2 regions of the Paenibacillus mesotrionivorans genome follow, and region 2 is predicted to be linked to the other one. Evidence: riboswitches for the same ligand, from Rfam matches in the RefSeq annotation. Region 2 holds a riboswitch; the other holds the start of a gene.
What was found. Region 2 has a riboswitch for ZMP and ZTP ahead of rpiB (ribose 5-phosphate isomerase B). Riboswitches for the same ligand answer to the same signal wherever they lie in the genome.
Positions count from the first base shown of each region.

Region 1: it holds a riboswitch for ZMP and ZTP, as region 2 does, so the genes downstream of both, ACI1P1_RS16070 (bifunctional 5,10-methylenetetrahydrofolate dehydrogenase/5,10-methenyltetrahydrofolate cyclohydrolase) here and rpiB (ribose 5-phosphate isomerase B) in region 2, are expected to answer to the same signal.

Region 1 covers NZ_JBJURJ010000010.1:45,372-49,856, forward strand. The annotation lists gene ACI1P1_RS16050 (flavodoxin family protein) at 1-32, opposite strand, end outside; gene ACI1P1_RS16055 (hypothetical protein) at 88-636, opposite strand; gene ACI1P1_RS16060 (hypothetical protein) at 643-1,185, opposite strand; gene ACI1P1_RS16065 (GNAT family N-acetyltransferase) at 1,242-2,747, opposite strand; ZMP/ZTP riboswitch at 2,816-2,898, shown strand; gene ACI1P1_RS16070 (bifunctional 5,10-methylenetetrahydrofolate dehydrogenase/5,10-methenyltetrahydrofolate cyclohydrolase) at 2,973-3,833, shown strand; gene ACI1P1_RS16075 (cyclodeaminase/cyclohydrolase family protein) at 3,830-4,465, shown strand; gene ACI1P1_RS16080 (Gfo/Idh/MocA family protein) at 4,457-4,485, opposite strand, start outside.
Region 2 covers NZ_JBJURJ010000014.1:165,033-169,517, reverse strand. The annotation lists gene ACI1P1_RS20805 (L-threonylcarbamoyladenylate synthase) at 1-140, shown strand, start outside; gene ACI1P1_RS20800 (manganese efflux pump MntP) at 250-765, shown strand; gene ACI1P1_RS20795 (low molecular weight protein arginine phosphatase) at 900-1,490, shown strand; ZMP/ZTP riboswitch at 1,568-1,647, shown strand; gene rpiB (ribose 5-phosphate isomerase B) at 1,765-2,208, shown strand; gene ACI1P1_RS20785 (TIGR01440 family protein) at 2,236-2,871, shown strand; gene ACI1P1_RS20780 (serine hydroxymethyltransferase) at 2,910-4,157, shown strand.

The DNA.
Region 1 (4,485 bases), on a different contig from region 2:
CGGGGGCTTCCGTTAATGGCGATAATTTTCATTATGGGTCCCTCCTTGCGTTCTGGGACCAGTATAAACCCACTGCTTGGCGTGGAGTCAAAGGTATTTTTCGTGTCGCCGGATATACCGGTAGGCCCCATAACCGAGAAGGCCGAATAAGCACAGCGCTCCGCCGGTAATCATCCACACCCTTCGACCGGACGACTCGGAGACTTCAGTCAGAGGAATTTCCTTCCCCTTCAAAAAAGCAAGCTCCCAGTCAGTCATATTCTCCTGCGGGGATAGGGGAGAGCAAATGGGATACTCCCAGCCGGCTTCCGTTTTATTCAGGAAAAATAGATAGTTTTGCCCCTCCTGGCTTGGCTCCCCCCAGAATGGAAGTCCTCTGATGGAAAGACGGGAATCGGTTACTCCTTTATAACTTTGAAGCACCCGAACCTGAACGCTCGGGGGATCATCCTCTGTACGGGTCGCCTTCATTAATCTGGCAAGGATCACACCGTCATACTTCTCGTAGTTCATCTCGATGGAAAGAATCATCGAACAGCTGAGGGCAGACGCAAAACGGGGAGGCTGAGAGGATAGAATGGCCAATACTCCGGCCGTGATGAGCAATGCTTTTATCCATCTTTTCACGGTCATCATCCTCTGTTACCTCCTCCGCCTGGTAAACCGGTAGGCCCCATAACCCAGAAGGCCGAATAAGCCCAGCGCTCCGCCGGTTAGCTGCCATACCCTTCCGCCGGAAGGCCCGGAGGACTCGGGAACTCCATTCAGAGGAATTTCCTTCCCCTTCAAAAAGGCCAGCTCCTTCACTGCCTCCGCCTCTTTGCGTGTAGGAGAACAAAGCGGATTCTCCCAGCCGGCATCACCTTTCCTGAGAAAAAACAAGTAGGTTTGCCCCTTCTCGCTTGGTCCCCAATAAGAGCCGTACACGGGACTTTCGCCAAAGGAAAAGTGGTTATCGGTCACCCCTTTGTAGCTTTTGAGCACCCGGACTTGAACGATCGTGTTGTCCTCCGCGCGGGCCACCTTCTCCACCTTGGCAAGAACGATACCATCGCTTCGCTCATAGAGCACATCAATGGGGTTAGGCGGTGCACAGAGAAGTGCAAAGGCGTTACGGGGATGCTGCAGGAATAGAACAGCAAATAATCCGGCTGCGATGAGCAGCGCTTTTATCCAGCTTTTCACGGTCAACACCTTCCTTTCCCATACAGACGGAAGGACGAATCCAGATGTTCCATATTTTAGACGATCAACCCATTTTCTTTTTGGTATCGCAGGCTCCCATCGGATAATACTTCATCCAGTGTATAGCCGTTTTTCTCCAGAATACGGGCGGAGGGGAGGTTAGCCGGGTTCACGCAGGCATACAGCTTACGGAGCTGCAGCGTACCGAATGCAAAATTGTCCACCAATGCCACACATTCCGTGCCATAACCCTGGGCCCAGTATCCTTTGTCAAATACGTATCCGATTTCCGCATGGCCCGCCTCATCATCCATATTGAACAGCATTGCGTTTCCGATAACAGCCCCTGTTGCCTTCAAAACCACGGCCGCATACAAATGGGTGCCTGCCTCCTCCCGTGCCAGCAAGGCTCCGATATGCCCGCGGGTATCCTCCATGGTGTGCATCAGCCTCCAGCCGATAAACCGGGACACCTCTCCATCGGACAAATAAGCAAGCATCTCCGCCGCATCGTCCATGGTGATGGTCCTCAGTTGAAGCCTAGTGCCTTCCAGGGAATGAAAGAGGTTTTTGTTCATATTCATAATGGCTTTGATCAACAGCTCCTCCTTCAACTGCTTGGGCAGTTCATATCGTTGGTCCTGCAAAGCATCCGGGTTGATCTCCACCCTTTTGCCTGCAGCCTCTTCCTTCTCGGCGAAACGAACCAGCGTCTCCACAGGGCTGGCCGGTTCACTTAGAAGCATGGTTTTTAATTGGGCCAATAGCTCAGGCTGGTTCAATTCCTGGAATTGCAGCCGTCCGTAAGTGCAGGCAGCCTGCGATTCATAGCTGTTTCGTTGGTTGATGATTTCCCAACCGGGCCATACTGCCTTGAGCCTCGGGGTTAATGCCGGATCGGGCTCTGCATGCCACACCTGCAGTTTTTCCCCCTTCACATCAATATGGAAGCCACCCACAGGGAATCGATCCGACCATTCCTTTAAGTCAAGACTAGATAGGCCATAGGATTTCTCTATTCCGTCCAAGAGCCGGGGACCTCGCGTCAAAAAATTCTCCAGTTCCCCCTCTAAAGGGAAGATCAGCAATTCCTGCTCGGAGAATGCAACACTTGCCACCAGGTCAACCCATTTTTTCTCCTCAGGAGGTGCCAGACTTACCTCATGCCGTGACGCTTCACGGACGGACAAAACCTTATCGGTCGGATACCCGACATATGCCGCCAGATCCGCGATCCCTTCGTGAGCCCAACGAATTTCCCACCCCGGCCAGTTATTCTTCATCAGCCCCAACAATACATTCCGCAGGGGTACATCGTACAAGATATCCTCCCCTCCGTAAAACAGCAGCACTCTGCGCTCCAGATCAAGGACGGCTCCGCCCTCCGCCCATTTATCATCCAACCATCCGGATTCATCGACTCGCTTCTGAAGCTCAATAAACCGTATGGCATATTGCTCGCCCCAGAACAAGCTTACCGGCAGAGTGTACGCGCACCAGTGGCTGTAATACAGCGTATAGGATTGATTTCTGACGATCAGTAGATTGGCCCTCTGCCCCATTGGTGCCGGCCTCCATTTCTTTGGATTGCCTTCCATTTGCCCAGATGCTCTGATAGAATGAAGCACATAATGCTGTATGTGACTGGCGAAAAAGTGGAATCAACCACAGGGAAGCATACAGCGGATCATTCCGTTCGCCTGGGAAAAGGATCTGTGGCGCTTATTCATAAGCTGCCGTGGATGCTTTTTTTGCTTTTTAATCCTATTTGTATGGAGGGAATGCCGATGGTTAAACTTTTAAAAGCCAAGGAAGCGGCGGAGCAGGTATACGATTCAGTTAGAAGCAAAGTGGAGAGGTTAAAGAAGGAGGATGTTCACCCCCACATGGCAGCGGTACTGGTGGAGGGTGACCCCGCCTCTCTCTACTACGCCCAGGCCAAACAAAAAACTGCGGAAAAGCTGGGGGTGGCGTTTTCGCTCCATACCCTCCCGTCTCACACCCCGGAAAATGAAATCCTTCAGCTTATCACCCGTCTGAATGATGACCCTTCCGTTCACGGGATCATGCTGGAGCTGCCTCTGCCCGGGCATCTTCAGGCAGGCTGCATTACAGCTGCCATCTCCACGTTGAAGGATATCGACGGTGTGACTCCCGCCAACAAGCTGGCTGTGGTTACAGGGGAAGCGGGACTTTATCCGGCAACTCCCCAAGCCTGTATTCAATTGCTGAAGCATTACGGATACAACCTTGAGGGTAAAAAGGTGACTTTGGTGGGAAGGGGACAAACCGTAGGCCTTCCCCTGTTCCATATGCTGCAGCGGGAAAATGCCACGGTAACGGTATGCCACTCCCGCACACCGGATCTGGCCTTTCATTTGGGTCATGCAGAAATTGCCTTTGTTGCCGTAGGCCGGCTCCATGTGGTGAAGGGGGCGATGGTGCACGCCGATCTGACTCTTATCGATGCAGGAATCAATGAAACGGAGGAGGGAAAAATCGCAGGCGACGTATCTCCCGAAGCAGCAATGGTTGCTGCGGCCCTGTCCCCGGTTCCGGGCGGAGTAGGAACCCTGACAACCGCGATCCTGTTTCAAAACCTGATGAAGGCCATTTCTCTTCAATCCAAGGAGGCGCATAGAAAATGAGCAATCCTATATGGGATCAAAGCATCCGGAATTTTTTGGAGCAGGCGGGAAGCTCCAGCCCTACACCCGGTGGAGGAAGCGCCGCCGCCGTTGCCGCTGCACTGGGGGCAGCCATGACCTCCATGGCAGGCAGCTTGTCCCAAGGTGAAAAATTCGCTGCGTTCCAGCCCCAGATTACCCAAGTCCTTCAGGAAATGAAGGAGCTGACCGGCGAATGTGAAAGGCTGCTGCAAGCGGACATCGCTTCTTTTGATCAGTACATGGATGCCCTGAAGCTCCCCAAACAGACAGATGAGGAAAAACAGTACCGCAAAAATACGCTGCACCATGCCATTCTGCAAGCCATCGCCGTTCCCCTCCGCCTGATCACGGTGTGCCGAACGGGTATGGCCCATGCCCGCAGCATTGCTGAAATCTCCAACAAAAACGTCATCTCCGATCTGGGTATTGGAATCATCCTGCTGGAGGCGGCTGCACAATCCGCCTTGCTCACAGTAGAAATTAACCTGGCCTCGCTGAAGGACCCGGAACAGGTCCGGCCTTACCGGGAGGAGCTTTCCGCCCTGATGGAGGAAATCTATGAATTGAAAAGCTCCACCTTACAGATTGTCCACACCAGAATCTCAGAGTAACTGCGGCCGTGTTTCCCCAA
Region 2 (4,485 bases):
GACTGTTCGCCGCCCTGCGCCGGATGGATGAGGCGGGGATTGGTTGTGCTTTTGCCGAAGGGTACCCCGAGGAGGAGATCGGCCTGGCGATTATGAACCGCCTGCGGAAGGCAGCGGGAGGCCGGGTGCTGGAGGTTTAGGACATGATCCCACGGTTGTCCGCATACAGTAAGTAAGGGAGTATGCGGACAGGAGGGATCGGCATTGTATTGGGGTTTTGTTGAGCTGGGACAATTGATAACCATTGTGATGATGGCAATAGCTCTGGGGATGGACGCCTTTTCCATGGGAATCGGAATGGGACTTCGCGGCATCCGGTTGGTGAATATTGCCAAGGTCAGCTTTGTCATCGGACTTTTTCATATTCTGATGCCCTTGATGGGCATGTTCATGGGAAATTACGTGAGCTCCCTGCTGGGCAATGTGGCCACAACCGCCGGGGGGGCTCTGCTGGTTGTGCTTGGAGCCCATATGCTGTACAGCGCTTTGCGGGGCAGCTCTTCAGTGGTGCTGGACCAGAAGAGCTTCTGGGGCATCCTGCTGTTTGCCCTGATGGTGAGCATCGATTCGTTCAGTGTGGGCCTGTCCCTGGGGATGTTTTCCTCGGATATCGCCCTGACGGTGCTGATCTTCGGTTTTTTCGGCGGGCTCATGTCGGTGCTGGGGCTGCTGCTGGGCCGCCGGGTGGGCGCCTGGGTAGGCGAATACGGGGAAGCGCTGGGCGGGCTCATTCTGCTCTTGTTCGGCATCCGCTTCCTCATGTAAAATAAATGGCAACAGCATGGCGCCAAAATAAAAGCACATGCTTACGAAGCCAATTTTTTTGCTGGCACAAAAAAACCTAGCGTATCCTTACGAAGCCAGTTTTTCTGGCGAAAAACTTTTAGGAGGTTTTTCCGGTGGCTATCACACGTATCCTTTTCGTTTGTACGGGCAACACCTGCAGAAGCCCGATGGCCGAGGGGCTGTGCCGGATGATGGCCAAACGGGAGGGTTTGTCTCTGGAGGTCCGCTCTGCCGGCGTTACGGCGCATGACGGAGCACCCGTATCCCGCCATTCCGAGGAGATCCTGCACAAGAAGGGGGCGGGGGAGGGAATGGGGACCTCCCGTTATCTGCGCAAGGAGGAGATCCGCTGGGCGGATTTGATCCTCACCATGACCATGTTCCACAAGCAGCAGGTGATCGCCGCACATCCCGACGCGGTGGAGAAGGTGTACACCCTGAAGGAATATACCATGGACGATCCATTCCGCTTGGGTGTGCTGGAGGAGCGGGCCGCCCTTCAATCCGAGCTGGAGCTGAAGAAGTCCTTGGGCCAGCCCATTACTACCGAGGAGCGGGAGCGTCTGGTGCGCCTGCATTTGGCTGCCCCTGACTTCGATATTGCCGATCCCTTCGGCGGGTCCAAGCGGGACTATGAGGAAACGGCCCATGAAATCGAGGAAGCCCTGGCCCGGCTGATCAGCCGGCTGAAGGCTGGAGCCTGAGCCGTAGTCCAAAGGATTTCCCACGGCGGTTGTGCCTTTACAGCAGCGGTGTCATCCGTTATGATAAGAATAACTTTAAACTGCAGTGTGACTGGCGACGAGTGGAGCAACCACAATGGAGCACTGCGGATACCGGCCGGTCGCCTGGGCAAGAGCAAGCATGAAGCGTGTACGCGCTTTTTGCTCTGCTCTTTTTTTGTACGGCGCCATGGATTTCTTTTTCGGGAGGGTGAGGTATAATAAGGATATTTGACATGAAAGGAAGGACGATTCGATGAAAATCGCCATGGGAGCGGATCACGCCGGATTCCGGCTGAAGGATGAATTGAAGGAGCTGCTGGGCCAATGGGGGCACCAGGTGGAGGATTTCGGCTGCACCTGCGGCGACTCCGTGGATTACCCCGATTATGCCGAGAAGGTATGTGAGCAGGTGGCTTCCGGCGCTGCGGACCGGGGCATTCTCATCTGCGGCACCGGCATTGGCATGAGCATTGCCGCCAACAAGGTGAAGGGCATCCGCTGTGCGCTTGTGCATGATCTGTTTTCGGCCAAGGCCACCAGAGAGCATAACGATACCAATGTGCTGGCCATGGGCGAACGCGTCATCGGTCCGGGGGTTGCCCAAGAGATTGTTAAGGTCTGGCTGGATACCGAATTTTCCCAAGGGGAGCGTCACATCGGCCGGATTGAAAAGGCGATGCGGCTGGAAGGCAAATAAGCCTGCTTGAAGGGGAGGTGCATCCGGATGACGGAGGAGCTAAAGCCGTTGGAGAACGGCGGCGGGCCCGGGACAGAGTCCGATGATTTCTATGCGGGTATGGCCGGCACCGTGGAGACGGTGCTGCTGGAGCTGGCACAGGCAGGCGGGCTACGCCGGGGCCAATTGTTGGTCATCGGCACCAGCACCAGCGAGGTGCTGGGTTACCGGATCGGCACTCAGGGCACGGAGCGTGTAGCCCGGGAGATCTTCGAAGGGGTGCGCCGCGCCAGGGAACAGACGGGCTTCTATCCGGTGTTCCAATGCTGCGAGCATCTGAACCGGGCGCTGGTGATGGAGCGGGAGGCGCTTGCGCTTTACCCCCTCTTGGAGCCAGTATCCGTAGTGCCGGTGCCCAAGGCGGGAGGCTCCATGGCGGCTTACGCCTACCGGACCTTCAAGGATCCGGTGGTGGTGGAGGCGGTGCGGGCCCACGCAGGACTGGACATCGGGGGCACCCTCATCGGCATGCATCTGCGGCCGGTTGCGGTCCCGGTGCGTCCAAGCGTGCGGATGCTGGGGCATGCCCACCTGCAGATGGCCTACACCCGGCCGAAGCTGATCGGCGGCGAACGGGCGGTGTACAGCGCGGTAACGCGGCAGGAAGACGGAAATTGCGATTAACCGGTGTGTCCGGGATAACCAATAAGGAGAGTGTAACCATGGAAAATTTGCGCAAGGCTGACCCGAAAGTGCTGGAAGCTATGAATTTGGAGTTGAACCGCCAGCGGGATAAGATCGAACTAATCGCTTCTGAAAATTTCGTCAGCACTCCTGTGCTGGAGGCCATGGGCAGCGTGCTGACCAACAAGTACGCGGAGGGCTATCCCGGTGCCCGCTATTACGGCGGCTGCGAGCATGTAGACGTGGTGGAGAATATCGCACGTGACCGGGCCAAGGAGCTGTTCGGCGCCGAGCACGTAAATGTGCAGCCCCATTCCGGCGCACAAGCCAACTTGGCGGTTTATCTCGCGGCCATCAAGCCGGGCGACACCGTGCTGGGGATGAACCTGGCCCACGGCGGCCATTTGACCCACGGCAACCCGGCCAATGCGTCCGGCATCCTCTACAACTTCGTGGCCTACGGTGTAGATGAGAACACCCATCGTATCGATTATGATGAAGTCCGCAAGGCGGCCTTTAAGCACCGCCCCCGCTTGATTGTAGCCGGCGCCAGTGCGTATCCGCGGACCATCGATTTCGAAGCCTTTGCCCAAATTGCTGACGATGTAGGCGCCCTGTTCATGGTGGACATGGCCCACATCGCCGGTCTGGTGGCTGCCGGTCTGCACCCGAACCCGGTGCCTCACGCCCAGTTCGTCACCACCACCACCCACAAGACCCTGCGCGGTCCCCGTGGCGGCATGATCCTGACCCGCAAGTCCTGGGCCAAGGAAATCGACAAGGCTGTATTCCCCGGCACTCAAGGCGGCCCGCTGATGCATATTATCGCCGCCAAGGCCGTTTCCTTCGGCGAAGCGCTTCAGCCGGATTTCAAGACCTACGCCCAGCAGGTGATCAAAAATGCCCAGGTGCTGGCGGAGTCCCTGATGGAGGAGGGCTTCAATATCGTCTCCGGCGGTACGGATAACCACTTGATGCTGGTGGATGTGCGCAGCGCCAACCTGACGGGCAAGGTTGCCCAGCATCTGCTGGACGAGGTTGGGGTGACCTGTAACAAGAATGCCATTCCGTTTGACCCCACCAGCCCGTTTGTCACCAGTGGCATCCGCCTCGGAACCCCCGCCGTCACCACCCGTGGCATGGACGAGGGAGCGATGAAGGAGATTGCCAAGATTATCGGCCTGACGCTGAAAAATCCGGAGGACGCTGCCGCCCACGATAAGGCCCGTGCCATGGTCCGTGAGCTGAACCAGCGTTTCCCGCTGTACCAGGATCTTGCCTACTAAGAGCCAGACTCCTTAAATCTGCCGGCCTCCGCCAATACGGGAGGCCGGTTTTTTTGCCGCTGCCTTCATTGCAGCGCCCCTTACGTTGGCCCACATTAAACCGTGCCTGTCTCCAATGGACACAGAATCCGCTATTGTACGTAAAATTTGCGTTTCTCAATCTTACGGACTGACAATCCGCTATCTGGTGGAAAATAGAAAGTTTGCATGGTTTTCGGAGCCGATAACGCCTCTCGTGTCCGTTAGTCTGCCGAAGAGGCTGGTATTCACGAAATAACGGCCGCTCAGTCCGTAAGGTGAACCTAAGGCCCTTGGGAGCCCTAACCGG